3 regions of the Micromonospora rifamycinica genome follow, and region 1 is predicted to be linked to each of the others. Evidence: riboswitches for the same ligand, from Rfam matches in the RefSeq annotation. Region 1 holds a riboswitch; each other region holds the start of a gene.
What was found. Region 1 has a riboswitch for cobalamin ahead of metE (5-methyltetrahydropteroyltriglutamate--homocysteine S-methyltransferase). Riboswitches for the same ligand answer to the same signal wherever they lie in the genome.

Region 1 (4,898 bases):
ACTCGCTGTAGCACAGGTGGGTGTGGATCTGGGTGTCGTCGGCGACGCCACTGGTGGCGAGACGGAACGCGTTCACCGCCCAGTCCAGGTACGCCGTCTGGTCGGCCCGGCGCAGCGGCAGGGTCTCCCGCAGGGCGGGTTCGTCGACCTGGATGATCCGGATCCCGGCGGCCTCCAGGTCGCGGCACTCGTCGCGCAGCGCGAGCGCGACCTGGTCGGCGGTGTCGGCCAGGGGCTGGTCGGTACGGACGAACGACCAGGCCAGGATGGTGACCGGGCCGGTGAGCATGCCCTTGACCGGGCGGTCGGTCAGCGACTGCGCGTAGGTGGACCACTCGACGGTCATCGGGGCACGGCGGGCCACGTCCCCGTGGATGATCGGCGGGCGGACGCACCGGGAGCCGTAGGACTGCACCCAGCCGTGCGTGGTGGCGGCGAAACCGTCGAGCTGCTCCCCGAAGTACTGGACCATGTCGTTGCGCTCCGGCTCACCGTGCACCAGCACGTCCAGGCCCAGCCGCTCCTGCAACCGGATGACCTGCTCCACCTCGGCGCGCATCCGCTGCGTGTAGCCGGCGTCGTCGAGAGTGCCGGCGCGGTGTGCGGCACGGGCCCGGCGCAGCTCGGTGGTCTGCGGGAACGAGCCGATCGTGGTGGTCGGCAGGTCCGGCAGCCCCAACCGTTCCTGTTGGCGGGCGGCCCGCTCGGCGTAGTCGCCGCGGTGCCGGTCGGTGGGGCGCAGCGCCGCCAACCGGCCGCGTACGTCATCGTGCCGCCACGCCGGCGGGACGGACGGCGGCGGGGCCGGCAGGCTGGTGGTGCCGTCGCGCAGCGCCCGGCCGAGCAGGACCACCTCGTCGACCTTCTGCCGGGCGAACGCGAGTCGAGCGGACAGTTCCGGGTCGAGGGAGGTCTCGGCGGACAGGTCGACCGGGACGTGCAGCAGCGAACAGGACGTGGACACCGCCACGTGGTCGGCCAGTCCGCCGACCGTGGCACCGGCGGCGACAGCGGCGCGTAGATCCGTGCGCCAGATGTTGCGCCCGTCGACCAGACCGGCGACGACGGTCCTGCCGCGCAGGGGACCGGCTGCGGCGAGCCGGTGCAGGTTGCCCGGGCCGGCGACCAGGTCCAGGCCGACCGCCTCGACCGGGGTGTCCAGCAGCGCCGGCAGCGCGTCGCCGAGGTCACCGAAGTAGGTGGCGACGAAGATCCGGGGGCGGTGGGGCAGCTCACCGAGGCGTCGGTAGGCGTGCCGCAGACCGTCGATCTCGGCCGGGGTGCGGTCGGCGACGTAGGCGGGTTCGTCCAGTTGGATCCAGGCCACGCCCGCGTCGGCCAGGGCGGTGAGGATCCGGGCGTACGTGTCGACCAGGTCGTCGAGCCGGGCGAACGGGTCGTCGCCCTTGGCCAGCAGCAGGAAGGTGGCTGGCCCGACCAGCACCGGACGGGTGGTGATGCCGAGGTCACGTGCCTGCGCATACTCGCCCAGCGCCTTTGCCGGATTCGCCGCGAACACGGTGTCGGGGTCGATCTCCGGCACCAGGTAGTGGTAGTTGGTGTCGAACCACTTGGTGAGTTCCAACGCGGGCGCGGCATCGACACCACGGGCCATGGCGAAGTAGGTGTCGAGGTGACCGAGGCCGAGCCGGGCGAACCGGCGGGGGACCGCACCGACCGCGACGGCGGTGTCGAGCATGTGGTCGTAGTAGGAGAACGTGTTGGACGGGATCGCGTCGAGCCGGGCGTCACGCAGCGTCCGCCACACCTCGGCCCGCAGCCCGGCCGCGACGTCCTCCAGGCCCGCGGCGTCCAGCGTGCCGGCCCAGTACGCCTCGACGGCCTTTTTCCACTCGCGGTGGGAACCGATACGGGGATAGCCGAGCACGGTGCTCTGCCCGAATGAGGTGGTCACAGGTGGTCCTTCCCTCGCGGTGTCCGACGACCACCCGAGAGGAAGACGGATACGCCACGGCGTAACCGGCATTCCGCCCTGGCCCTCCCGAGAGGCCGCCGACGGCGCGTACCGGCGGTACGCGCAGCGCTGGCAGGTCTTCGGACTCGTGGGCGTGACACGGGGTCGCCTACTGGCCGTCGCTTCCCAGACCGTGCGGTCCAGTGCTTCGTTGACGGCGGTCGTTCCCACTCACCGCTGCGGGGCAGTCCCGGTCTCGCACCGGGTTCCCTCTTACGACGCCCCACCCGCGCACGGGAGGGGCGAACCAGCACCGCCCGCGATCCTACCGCCCCACCGCCGCCCGCCGCGGCCGGCGTCCGGGGCGCGTGCCAGACGTGTTCGTCTCCGGGCCGGATCCTGTTGTGCGGGTGCCGGACGGTGGCGGCGGGACCTGGGGTGGTGGGGTCAGTCGGCGGCGGCGAGGGCGGCGATGCGCAGGGAGATCTCCCGGACGATGACGGGTAACTCCCTACCGGTGTGGTCGCTGGTGATCGCGAGGGCGAGTTCGGTGAGCAGGAGGAAGGCGTGGGCGCGTTCGGCGTCGTCGGTGAACGCGTCGGTGAGCGCCTGCTCGCGGGACCACTCGGCACCGATCTCGACGACCCGGACGGTGTCGTCGTAGGTCTCGCCGAACAGGGCCAGGGCGCCCTCGGCGCGGGCCTGTGCCAGCGGCAGGTGGCCCTTGACCGGTCGCTGCACGTCGATGATCTCGGCGCGCAGGTTCGGGCCGGTGAGCAGGCCGGCGTCGGAGTCCTGTCCGCCGCTCTCGGCGTAGAACGGGGTGCGGTCCAGTGCGACGGTGACCATGTCGCCGGCCCCGGCGGTGTCCACCGTCGCGCCGCCGGACCAGATCGCGACGACCCGGGATTCGGTGTCGAGCGTCTCGTAGGCCAACCAGTCGGTGGGTCCGTGCGCGTCCAGCACCGTCCGGTAGGCCGACAGGTCGGTGTGGCCGGTCTTGCGGGCCTTCGCGTCGGCCTTCGCGCGGGTGCGCTGCTCGGTCGTCAGGGCCCGGAACCCGTCGGCGTCCACGGTCAGGCCCTGCTCGTTGGCGATCTCCAGGGTGAGGTCGATCGGGAAGCCGTACGTGTCGTGCAGTTGGAACGCCTTGTCGCCGGGCAGTGACGAGCGTCCGGTTTTCTGACCGCCGCCCGGCCCGACCCCGTGCCTGGCCAGCTGCATCACGCAGCAGGAGAACCCTTACTGCCCATGCTTGGCAGTTGCCTATGATGGGCAACTGTGCAGACCTCGACCGGCATTCCGCGCCCGATCACCCGTTACGGCACCCCCGTGCTGCATCGCCGCTGTGCCGAGGTGACCGACTTCGACGACGCCCTCGCCCAGCTCGTCGCCGACATGTTCGCCAGCATGTACGCCGCCCACGGTGTCGGTCTGGCCGCCAACCAGATCGGCGTCGACGCGCGGATCTTCGTCGTCGACTGCCCCGACGCCACCGGCGCCCACACCGTCGCCACCGTCGTCAACCCGGTGCTGCACCTACCCGAGCACCGCGAGCTGGTGACCGACTCCGAGGGCTGCCTGTCCGTGCCCGGCCAGCACGCCGACCTGGCCCGCTGCGCCACCGCCACCGTGACCGGGTTCGACCTCCACGGCCGGGAGATCCGGCTGGACGGCACCGGCACCCTCGCCCGCTGCTTCCAACACGAGGTCGACCACCTCGACGGCCTCGCCTACGTCGACCGGCTCCCGACCAGGCTCCGCAAACAGATCCTCGCCGCCAACGCCGAACACCCCGGCGTCGGCGCAGGCACGGCGCAGGACGCCTGACCGGTGCCGATCGTCCTCGGCATCGAAACCTCCTGCGACGAGACCGGTGTCGGCATCGTCGCCGACGGCGTGTGCTGAGTGTTGCGCCGGCGGTAGTCTATCGAAGACGGTGAGTGACAGTGGGGAGATGAGATGCGCCTCGACATGGTGACGGTCGTCGTTTCGCTGCGAGAGCAGACCGCCCGCTCATCGCTCATCCCCGTCGGGTAGCCCGGCGGCGCGGTGCTCCTCGCCGCGAGACGGTCCCTGGATCCGACCGTTTCCGATCTGGCTCGAGGAGTTCTTTTGCGTTCCCTTGTATCCGCGCGTTTCGGCGCGGACTTCATCCGTCTGTGGACCGCTTCGGCAGTGTCGAACATCGGTGACGGTGTCACCATGGCCGCCGGACCGCTGCTGGTCGTGTCAGTCAGCAACGATGCCCGGCTGGTCGCCGGTGCCGCCTTTGCCCAGCAACTGCCCTGGCTGCTGTTCGCTCTGGTGAGCGGGGCCTATGTCGACCGGCTCGACCGGCGGCTGCTCATCGTGGTGGTGAACCTGGCCCGCGGCGTGGCCCTGGCCGCCCTGGCAGCGACCGTCGCGACCCATACGGTCACGGTGCCGATCATTTACGCGGTGGTGTTTCTGCTCGGGACCGGCGAGACTCTCGCGGACACCGCCATGAGGGCGCTGCTGCCGGCCGTGGTCGTGCCTGAGAGGCTGCCCAGTGCCAACGCCCGGCTCGCGGCCACCTTCACCATCGGTCAGCAGTTCGTCGCCAAGCCGCTCGGCGCGTGGTTGTTCGTCGTCGCAGCCGCCGCACCATTCGGCTTCGACGCCCTGACGTTCGTGGTCGCCGCCGTGTTGATTGCGGGCATTCGCCCGGTGCCGCCGGTGCAGCAGCCTGGGCCGCGGACCACGCTGCGCGGCGAGATCGTCGATGGGGTGCGGTGGTTGTGGCGGCAGCGTCTGGTGCGGACCTTGGCGATCAGCATGGGCATCGGCAACCTGGCGTTCTGCGCGGCGTTCGCGGTGTTCGTCATCTACTGCCGGCAGCGGCTCGGCCTGTCCGACGTCGGCTATGGATTCCTGCTGACCGCGTTCGCCGTCGGTGGTCTGTTCGGGGCCACGGTCGCGGCGAAGCTCGCCCACGCGTTCGGCAGCACTGCGGTGCTGC
Region 2 (4,898 bases), 970 kb from region 1:
CGCCGCGATCCGGGTACGCAGCGCGGCCCACCGCCCGGCCTGGGCGGGCTCCACACCCCACAGGTCCGGGTGCAGGTCACCCCGGGCCGCCCGGGTCTGCGGGTACGCCGGGTGCGCGCCGAACCGTTCGGCGAGGTCGGTCGACGTCTCCAGCGCGGTCAGGAAGATCTCCTCCTGCACCCGGGTGGACAGCTCCCGGGCCCCGGCCGAGTCGAACGGCAGCCGCAGCGCGAACAACGCGTCCTGCAGGCCCATCAACCCCAGCCCGACCGGCCGCCAGCGCGGATTCGACGCCGCCGCCTGCTCGGCCGGGTAGTAGTTGACGTCGATCACCCGGTCCAGGAACACCACCGCCGTCCGCACCGTGGCGCGTAGCTTCTCCCAGTCGACGCCGCCGCCGGTCAGGTGCGCGCCGAGGTTGACCGAGCCCAGGTTGCAGACCGCCGTCTCGGTGTCGCTGTTGACCTCCAGGATCTCGGTGCACAGGTTGGACAGGTGGATCGTGTTGCCCGGGACGCCGGTCTGGTTGGACAGCCGGTTCGCCGGGTCCTTGAACGTCATCCACCCGTTGCCGGTCTGCGCCAGGGTCCGCATCATCCGCCCGTACAGGTCCCGGGCCTTCACCGTGCGGACCGCCTTCTTCTCGGCGACCCGGTACGCCGCGTCGAACGCCTCGCCGTACAGGTCGGGCAGCTCCGGGGCGTCCGACGGGTCGATCAGCGACCACTCGGCGTCGGCCTCGACCCGGCGCATGAACTCGTCGGGGATCCAGTTGGCCAGGTTGAGGTTGTGGGTGCGCCGGGCCTCCTCGCCGGTGTTGTCCCGCAGCTCCAGGAACTCCTCGACGTCCGGGTGCCACGGTTCCAGGTAGACGCAGGCGGCGCCCTTGCGCCGGCCGCCCTGGTTGACCGCCGCGACCCCGGCGTCGAGGGTCTTCAGGAACGGCACGATCCCGTTCGACCGGCCGTTGGTGCCCCGGATCAACGCGCCCCGGCCACGTACCCGCGTGAAGGAGATGCCGATGCCGCCGGAGAACTTCGACAGCTTCGCCACCTGGTGGTACCGCTCGTAGATCGAGTCCAGCTCGTCGCGGGGCGAGTCGACCAGGAAACACGACGACATCTGGGTGTGCCGGGTGCCCGAGTTGAACAACGTCGGGGAACTCGGCAGGTAGGCCAGCGACGACATCAGCCGGTAGAACCCGACCGCCTCGTCCGGCGTCCCGGACAGCCCGCAGGCCACCCGCAGCAGCCAGTGCTGCGGCGTCTCCACCACCAGCCGCGACTCGGGGTGCCGCAGCAGGTACCGGTCGGCCACCGTGCGCAGCCCGAAGTACTCGAACCGCAGGTCACCGTCCGGGTCGACGGCGTCGTCGAGTTGCCGTGCGTGCCGGGCCACGAACGCGGCCGTGTCGTCGGCGATCAGGCCGAGGCCGTGGGCGTACCGGACGGACTCGCTGAAACTCGTCACCGACTGCCCGCGCACCTCCTTCTCCACGAACCCGACCAGCAGCCGCGCCGCGAGCCGGGAGTACTGCGGCTCCGTGCCGATCAGCTCCGCCGCCGTCTGGATCGACAGCCTGTCCACCTCGGCCGTGGTCGCCCCGTCGTAGAGACCGTTGACCGTCGCGGTGGCCACCCGCAGCGGATCCACCTCGTCCAGGTCGGCGGCCCACCGGGCGACGGCCGTGACGATCCGGTCGACGTCCACCGGCTCGGTGCCGCCGTCGGGCCGGCGTACCCGCATCACCGGCCGGCGCGGCTCCACCTCGCCGGCACCGGGCGGGGGACTCTCCTGTACGACCGTCATGACCTCTCCTCGCCGTCACCGATGACCATCGGACGCGGGAGAACGCCAACGGGCGCGGCGCGACGGCCGACCCGGAACCTGGCGTCGGTCGTCCCGCGCGACCTCAGGCCGCCGCGCGCGGCAGCGCACGGCGCGCTGGCAGGTCTTCGGACTCGCGGGCCGGACCGGGGTCCACCGGTCGCCTACTGGCCGTCGCTTCCCAGACCTCGCGGTCCAGTGCTCGATGACGGCGGTCGTTCCCACTCACCGCTGCGGGGCAGTCCCGGATTTACACCGGGTTCCCTGTTGCCTCGACCGGACCACCGGGCCCGGCCGAACCAGCTGCGTGGCACACCATATATGGCGTAGCTGGGGGAGAGGCAACACTAGATGTCGCGGGGGCGTGTCGGATAACTCTCACCCGACCGCGCGGTGGCCCGCAGTGACGCCAGCAACCGCAGCGCGTCCGCGTCGGCGCTGCCGGGCTCGGCGGTGAAGACCAGCATGACCGGGCCGGGGCTGCCGGGCAGCGGATAGGTGTCCCAGTCCAGGAGTATGTCGCCGACCCCGGGGACCTGGAAGGTCTTGGTGCCGCTGACCGACTCGCGGACGTCGTGCCGGGACCACAGCCGGCGGAACTCGGCGCTGCGGATGCTCAGCTCACCGACGATCGCGGTGGCCCGGGGGTGGGTGGGGTCGGTGGCGACCGCGGCCCGCAACATGCCGATGTAGTCCAGCGCCTGCCGCTCCCAGGCCGCGCACCGCCGCGTCCGGGTCGCCGCCTCGTCGAACATCAGCAGCAGCATGTTGAGCCGGTCCGGCGGGTAGCCGTCCGGGTCGCCGAGCAGCGCCACCGCCCACGGGTTCCAGGCGAGCAGGTCCAGATGGCGGCCGAGCACCACCGCCGGGGTGTCCATCACCCGCAGCAGCCGCCGGGTACTCTCCGGCACCCGCTCCGGGCCGTGGTCCACCCGGGCCGGCACCGGCCGGCGGGCGGCCCGGGCCAGGGTGAACAGGTGGCGGCGTTCCCCGGCGTCGAGGCCGAGCGCGGCGGCGAGCGCGTCCAGCACGTCGTCGGAGGGGCGAACCTCGCGGCCCTGCTCCATCCGCTGGTAGTAGTCGGTGCTCAACCCGGCCAGCAGCGCCAGCTCCTCGCGGCGCAGCCCGGTGACCCGGCGTCGTCCGCCCGGCTCCAGGCCGACGTCGCGGGGGTGCAGCCGGCCGCGCCGGGCGCGCAGGAAGTCACCGAGCTCGCGGGCGTACGGATGGGTCATGTCGCCAGTGTGACGCGGCCCGGACCGGCGCGGGTAGGTCTGCGGGACCTAGGCAACCGGGTACGACCGGTCCCGCCCGGCCGGGCCGTAGCGTCGGTGACCCCATCCGACCGTCAGGGAGCAGCAGATGACCTGGACCGCCGACCACATCCCCGACCAGCACGGCCGCACCGCCGTCGTGACCGGCGCGAACTCCGGCCTCGGCCTGGTCACCGCCACCGCGCTGGCCCGCCGGGGCGCGCGGGTGGTGCTCGCCGTCCGTGACACCGCCGCCGGCCGGCGGGCCGCCCAGCAGATCGGCGGCGACGTCGAGGTACGCGAGTTGGACCTCGCCTCACTGGCCTCGGTGCGGGCGTTCGCGGCGGCCCTGGCCGCCGACCACCCGAGGATCGACCTGCTGGTCAACAACGCCGGCGCGGTACTGCTCGGCCCGCGCCGCACCAGCGCCGACGGCCATGAGCTGCACCTCGCCACCAACCTGCTGGGCCACTTCGCGCTGACCGGCCTGCTGCTGGGCAACCTGGCCGCGGCGCGGGCGGCCCGGGTGGTCAGCCTCAGCTCGATCGTCCACCGCAGGGCACACCTGGACTTCACCGACCTGATGATCGAGCGCGGCTACTCGGGCTCCACCGCGTACGGCCGGTCCAAGCTCGCCACCACCGTCTTCGGGGTCGAGCTGGACCGCCGGCTGCGGGCCACCGGGTCGCCGGTGCTCAGCGTGCTGGCCCACCCCGGTGTCACCCGCACCAACCTGACCCCGCGGGCCTGGTCCCACCAGGGCCGGCGCGGCCGGGTGCTGGCCCGGCTCAGCCTGCTGGCCACCCAGCCCGTCGAGCAGGGCGCGCTGCCCCAGCTGCGGGCCGCCACCGACCCGGCGGTACGGGGTGGCCAGTTCTTCGGCCCGGCCCGGTTCTTCCAGACCTGGGGTCCGGTCACCGAGGTCCGGTGCAGCCGGGAGGCCGCCGACCCCGCCGTCGGCCCTCGGCTCTGGACGGTGGTCGAGGAGTTGACCGGCGTCCGCTACCCCTGACACCGGGGCGCACTAGCATGGCTGCGGTCGGTGACGGCGGCGGAGACGAGGCGAGATGAGATGGCTCGGGCGGGTACTGGGCGGCGGGAACCGGCAGGTCCAGGAGGATCCGGTCCGGCAGGCGGCGCTGTCGGCCGAGGTGCGGCAGCGGTTCGGCACCCACCTGGCCGTCCGACCCGCCGACCAGGTGGCGGCGATCGTCGGCCTGCTCGACGACGGCGACGGCCTGGCGGTGGCGGCCACGATCGTCGGTGAGTTCGCCACCGCGGCCCACGCGGACCTGCTGGCCCAGACCGCGGAGCTGTACCGGCGTACCGGTCACCGGTTCCCGGTGGACCGGCGCAACTACCGGCCACTGTGGCGGGAGGTCGGCGGGCGGCTGCACTGGCCGCTGTTCGCGCTGCCGGGCGGCCTGCACCCGTACGTGCACGTCGCCGCCGCCGCCACCGTCATCGGCGCGCGGGCGTCGCAGCTGGTCCGGGCGACCGACCCGGATCCGCTGCTCGCCCACCTGTTCGAGGTGCTCGACCTCACCACCTGCGGCTGGGAGTACGGCCGGGTACGGGTGGACCACGACGGGGCTTCACTGGTCGGTCGCCTGATCTCCACCACCCGGGACGTCCGGGCGGCGATGAAGGACCCGCCGCCGCTGCCCCCGTCGGTCCGGGAGCTGATGCGTACCAACCGGTCGGTCGACGTCTTCGACCTCACCGGCGACCGGGTCGTCGGCACGATCAACGTGGGCGGCGAGCTGCGGCCGGCGCTGCTGACCTGACGGCCGCACCGACCGGCGACGCCCCCGGCCC
Region 3 (4,898 bases), 200 kb from region 1:
GGCCGCCCAGTGCAGCGGGGTTTCGCGGTGCGGGCCGGCGAACCGGGCGTCGACGTCGGCACCGGCGGCGACCAGGACGGCCACGGTGGCGGCGCCGTGCGGAAACCGGCCCGGCCAGTCGGTGACCACGTGCAGCAGCGTGCGGGACCTGACCCCGGGGACGTCCGGGCCGGCCGGCCGGTCGACGAGGCGCGCGGTGGCCAGCCCCGGGTGCGCGGTGAGCAGCCGCCGCAGCGTGGTGAGGTCACCGCCGCGGATCGCCCCGGACACCGCGACCGCCAGCGGGTCGTCGACCGGTAGCAGCAGGGATCCACCCGTCACCCGGGCGACCCTACCCGGCGGCGTCCGGAGGCACCGGCCCGGCGGTCAGCCGATGGCCGGTGCGCCGGCTGCGGATCCGACCGGCGGGGCGGTGAACTGGAGCTGCCACCGGGAGCCGTAGCGGCTGAGCCGCACCACCGCCAGCGGGGCGACGTCGAGCCGGAACAGGGCGGCCGTCGGGAGCTGCAACACGTGCCCGACCGCCACCCGGACCACCATCGGATGGGTCACCGCCACCACCCGGCCGCCCCCGCCGAGCCCGCCGTCGAGCCAGGCCCCGACCCGCTCGCGCAGCGCGACGAGGGACTCCCCGCCGTGCGGTGCGGCCTCCGGTGTCTCCCACCATCGCCGCAGCGCGTCCGGCTCCCGGGCACCCACGTCCGCCAGGCTCCGCCCCGACCAGCCGCCGTACCCGCAGTCGGCCAACGCGGCCTCGACGGTGGGGTGCAGACCGAGAGCGTACGCGGTCTGCACCGCCGCCAGCGCCGGGCTGGTCAGGCAGCGTTCCCCGGTGCCCAGCGGCCCGCCCCGTCCCTGCCCGGCCAGAGCGAGGGCGGCCCGCCGGCCGCCCTCGTCCAGGTCATCGTCACCCGCGCCGAACACCGCCCGCCGCAGGGCGGCGGTATGGGCGTGGGCGACCAGCCGCAGGCCGGTCGTCGGGGTCACGGGTGGATCGGTGTTCCCGTGCCGATCATCGGCTCACCGGGCTGACCGACGGCGGACCGCCCGCCGCCGGCCGTCAGTGCGCTGAACAGCAGGCCGAGCGCCGTCCAGAGCACCACCTGGGTGCCGAGGGCGGCCAGCCGGAAGTTCCACAGCAGGGTCGCCGGGAAGTCGTCCGGCACCTCCTGGAAAGCAGGCAGCACGACGTAGCCGACGACGGTGACCAGCAGGAACCCCCCGGTGGCCGCCCCGAACCGCTGCCACGGCGGCGCGTCGGCGCGGATCGACCGGTAGCCGAGCGACCCGGACCAGACCGCCACCAGGCCGAGCACCACCAGGGCCAGGTAGGCCGCGGTGCGCTGGTCGATGGTGTCGGGGTTGCCGACCGCCGGCGGATTGGCCGGGTATTTCAGGAACGGCACGACCACCGCGCCGAGCAGGGCACCACCGGCGAGCAGCAGCGCCGACCGGCCGTCGTCGGTGCCGGGCCGACGGCGGCGCAGGAGCAGGTACGCGGTCGCCAACAGGCCACCCATCGCGGCCCCGAAGAGACCGGTGGCCAGGAACAGGCCGGCGCGCTGGCCGTCCCGGCCGACCAGCTCGTCGGCGTGGTGGTCGTCGGCCACCGGACCGGCATGGGTCGCCGCCTCCTCGATGGCGATGGCCGCTTCGATGCGCGGCTCACCGACGAGGTAGCCGAAGGCCCCCGCGAGCAGGCCGGCGACGAGACCGGCGAGCAGACCGCGGAGCAGGACGCTGGTGAACGTGGGGGGATGACGGACAGGGGTCAGTGGCACGGGACACCGAGCAGGTGCCGGCCGTCGTGCATGAGCTCGTGCAGGTACATGCCGCTGCGCGAGACCGCGCCCTGGTCGAACGCGACCAGGTAGGTGAGCAGCAGGAGTACGGCGACGACGGCCAGGGCCGCCCCCCACACGCGGGCCGACCCGACGGGGTGGACCAACGGCTGGGCGGAAGTGGGACTCGACATGGGACACGAACCTTCCCGGGGATGACGCGTCCCCATCGCAAGGCTGCGGACGACCGAGCGTCCTGGCTCGCGGATCCGTCGACGACGGAACCGCTCACAGTGGCGCGACCGCGCCGGATTCTCACCGGCTTACCTCGCGACGCCGCAGATAGTGGATCGACCGTAACGGCGCGACCCCCGACCGGTCAATCGTCACCACGTGGAATGTGAGCCGACCGGTCGGGAACCGGCGACGCGGCGGGTCGACCGTCCGCGTCCGGCGGCCCATCCCGGGGCGGCCGGACGCGGGTCATCGGCCGGCGGGTGCCGGTGCGGTGGCGGGACGGCGTCGTCGGGAGACTGCACCCAGGACGGTGTCGACGGCGAGGAAGGCGAGCAGGGTGAGCCCGAACAGGGGCAGCGCCCAGCCGACCGCCGCGGTCACCGGCACGCCGACGAGCAGGACCCAGCGCGGTAGGCCACGGACGCCGCCCCGGGCCGGTGGGGTGCCGGCGCGAGCGCGCCGGTCGCTGCGGGTGGGTCGACGTTGCCACCACATGCGGTAGCCCCAGACGATGACGCAGAGCAGCCCGAGGGCCAGCGCTGCGAGCAGGATCTGGTTGACCGGGCCGAAGAGGACGCCCATGTGGGCCTGGATGCCGAGGCCGCTGAGCTGGGCCAGCAGCGGCCAGTCGGCGAAGTCGCTGCGGGCGGTGACCGTGGCCGTGGCGGGGTCGACGGCGACCCGGTCCTTCGCGACGGGCCAGGTGTTGTCGACCTGGGTGACCGTCCAGGCCGAGCCCGGCTCGGGGGCCGGGGCGATCTCGACCGGACCGGCCAGCCCGGCCGTCCGGGCGGCGGTCAGCACCCGGTCGAAGGCGGCCGACTCGACCACTCCGCCCCCTGTGGACATGCCGTGATGGCCGCCGCCGGTGTCGGTCGGGTTGCCCGGCGTGGCGGTGAGGGCGGTGGAGAGCTGCGGGGCGCGGGCGTCGAGCGAGTCGAGGCCGGCACCGAAGTTCGCCCCCGCGTACCGGGACCAGGTCAACCCGGTCGCCGAGAGGAACAGCAGGCCGACGGTGAGCCACACCCCGAGGGTGGCGTGCCAGCCCCGGGTCCGGCGGACGCCCCGGGCGGCGGACAGGTCCGGCACGAGCAGATGCCGCACGGTGGCCCGGGAGGCGCGGCGGCGACGCCACCACAGCACGACCCCGCCCAGCGCGATGACCCACAACCAGCTCGCGGCCAACTCCGAGTAGTGCCGGCCCGCCACCCCCAGGTGCAGGTTGCGGTGCAGGTCGTCCAGCCAGGTGGTGGCCGGCGTGGAGCCGAACCAGGTGGTCAACTGGCCCTGCACCCGGGCCGTGTACGGGTCGACGTACACGGTGTGCTGCTTCTCGCCGTACTCCGGTGCCGAGAACACCACCCGCGTGGTCCGGTCGCCCGTACCGGGCTGCACCGACGTGACGCTGCCCTCGGGGTGGGCGTTGCGCGCCGCCCCGACCTGGTCGGCCACCGGCAGTGGCCGCTCACCCACCCCGGTGACCGTCAACCGGTCGCCGTAGAGCACCCCGTCCACCTGCGGAGCCACCGTGTAGGCCAACCCGGTCAACGCGGCGATCAGCAGGAAGGGAGCGACCAGCACCCCCGCGTAGAAGTGCAGCCGCAGCAGCAGTGCGCCCAACGGTGAACCGCCACGGGTCGGTCGGGTGGGCGGGTCGGCGGGTGGCGCGGGTTCCGGCCTCGGCGGGCCGGACAACTCGGTGACAGACATACTCATCCGATCGGAATAGTCGAAATGAAGCCGTTGGTCGCCCCGTGCCCGCGGGGTGGGTCGGTGTGCGTGGTGCCGGCGTCGCCCGATGAGATAGTCGGAGCGGCCGCCCCGACGGTTCCCGGGAATGTCCCGACCGGCACCGACGCCGGTCGGTGCGGGTGTCCACGCCAGACCGGCACCGGTGCCGGAACCCTCGCCGCGCCGGTCAGGTCCCACCGGTCCGGCCGGGTCGGCACCGCCCGGCGGTGGTCGCGGCTGCCGGCGCTCACCGTGGGGCCGACACCGGAGGGTCCGGTCCCGTCGTCCCGGGGTCGGCCCTCAGCGGCGCGGTGACCGGCGTCGCCAGCGGAGCACACCGACGGCCAGGATGAGGACGACCGCCGCGCCGCCGGCCACGCCCAGGATGGTGCCCCGGCCTCTCCCGTCCCCGGCCGTCACGGCGGCGACGGCCGGGGAGGCCGGCCCGGTCGTGGGCACGGCGGTCGGCGCAGCAGCGCCGGCCGGGTCGGCCACGGTGAACGGGTACGACCCCTGCACCGGGTGCCCGTCGGCGGACACCACCCGGTACGCCACGGTGTACGTCCCGTTGGGCAGGGTGTCGGTCAGCTGGACGGTGCTCTTCGTCCCGGTGACCACCGGATCGCCGGTGGGGACGCGCCGTTTCGTCCCGTCGGTGAGCACGATGGTGGTGAAGGCCGGGTCCAGCCGGGCCAGGAACTCGAGCGTGATCTCGGTGGGCGCGCTGGGCAGCATCGCCTCCCGGGCCGGGGAGGCCGAGGTGAGGCTGTTGTGCGCCCGGGCCGGTGTCGCGGCGACGAGCAGCGCCAGCCCGGCGGCCAGCAGCGCGGCGGCGAGCCGGACGACGGCGGAACGGCGGGACGGTGTGATCATGATGCTCCGTCGGGCCGGCTCATCCGAGCACCTGCTGGCCGATCCAGCCGTCCGGCGGGCAGCCGGGCGGGACGGCGAAGACGGCGGAGCCGATCGGGGTGGTCCACTCGTTGAGCAGGTCCCGCTCGGCCAGCCGGCGTTGGATGGGCAGGAACTGCGCGGTGATGTCGGCCTGGTAGGCGGCGAAGATCAGTCCACTGTCGGCGTGCCCCTGCGGGGTCGGCACGCCGTCGTAGTTGTAGGGACGGCGCAGGATCTTCTGCCGGTCGTCGGTGA

Region 2: it holds a riboswitch for cobalamin, as region 1 does, so the genes downstream of both, GA0070623_RS06845 (ribonucleoside-diphosphate reductase subunit alpha) here and metE (5-methyltetrahydropteroyltriglutamate--homocysteine S-methyltransferase) in region 1, are expected to answer to the same signal.
Region 3: it holds a riboswitch for cobalamin, as region 1 does, so the genes downstream of both, GA0070623_RS02000 (CbtB domain-containing protein) here and metE (5-methyltetrahydropteroyltriglutamate--homocysteine S-methyltransferase) in region 1, are expected to answer to the same signal.

Annotation. Positions count from the first base shown of each region.
Region 1 covers NZ_LT607752.1:681,657-686,554, forward strand. Annotated here, with positions in the region: gene metE (5-methyltetrahydropteroyltriglutamate--homocysteine S-methyltransferase) at 1-1,915, opposite strand, end outside; cobalamin riboswitch at 2,030-2,242, opposite strand; gene GA0070623_RS02870 (alanine--tRNA ligase-related protein) at 2,363-3,139, opposite strand; gene def (peptide deformylase) at 3,197-3,745, shown strand; partial or broken gene GA0070623_RS02880 (MFS transporter) at 4,031-4,898, shown strand, end outside.
Region 2 covers NZ_LT607752.1:1,654,282-1,659,179, reverse strand. Annotated here, with positions in the region: gene GA0070623_RS06845 (ribonucleoside-diphosphate reductase subunit alpha) at 1-1,809, opposite strand, end outside; cobalamin riboswitch at 1,930-2,146, opposite strand; gene GA0070623_RS31355 (helix-turn-helix transcriptional regulator) at 2,175-3,062, opposite strand; gene GA0070623_RS06835 (oxidoreductase) at 3,190-4,092, shown strand; gene GA0070623_RS06830 (hypothetical protein) at 4,148-4,867, shown strand.
Region 3 covers NZ_LT607752.1:477,893-482,790, forward strand. Annotated here, with positions in the region: gene GA0070623_RS01985 (ankyrin repeat domain-containing protein) at 1-321, opposite strand, end outside; gene GA0070623_RS01990 (histidine phosphatase family protein) at 367-987, opposite strand; gene GA0070623_RS01995 (CbtA family protein) at 984-1,781, opposite strand; gene GA0070623_RS02000 (CbtB domain-containing protein) at 1,772-1,975, opposite strand; cobalamin riboswitch at 2,010-2,151, opposite strand; gene GA0070623_RS02005 (PepSY-associated TM helix domain-containing protein) at 2,265-3,728, opposite strand; gene GA0070623_RS02010 (copper resistance CopC family protein) at 4,050-4,622, opposite strand; gene GA0070623_RS02015 (Dyp-type peroxidase) at 4,642-4,898, opposite strand, start outside.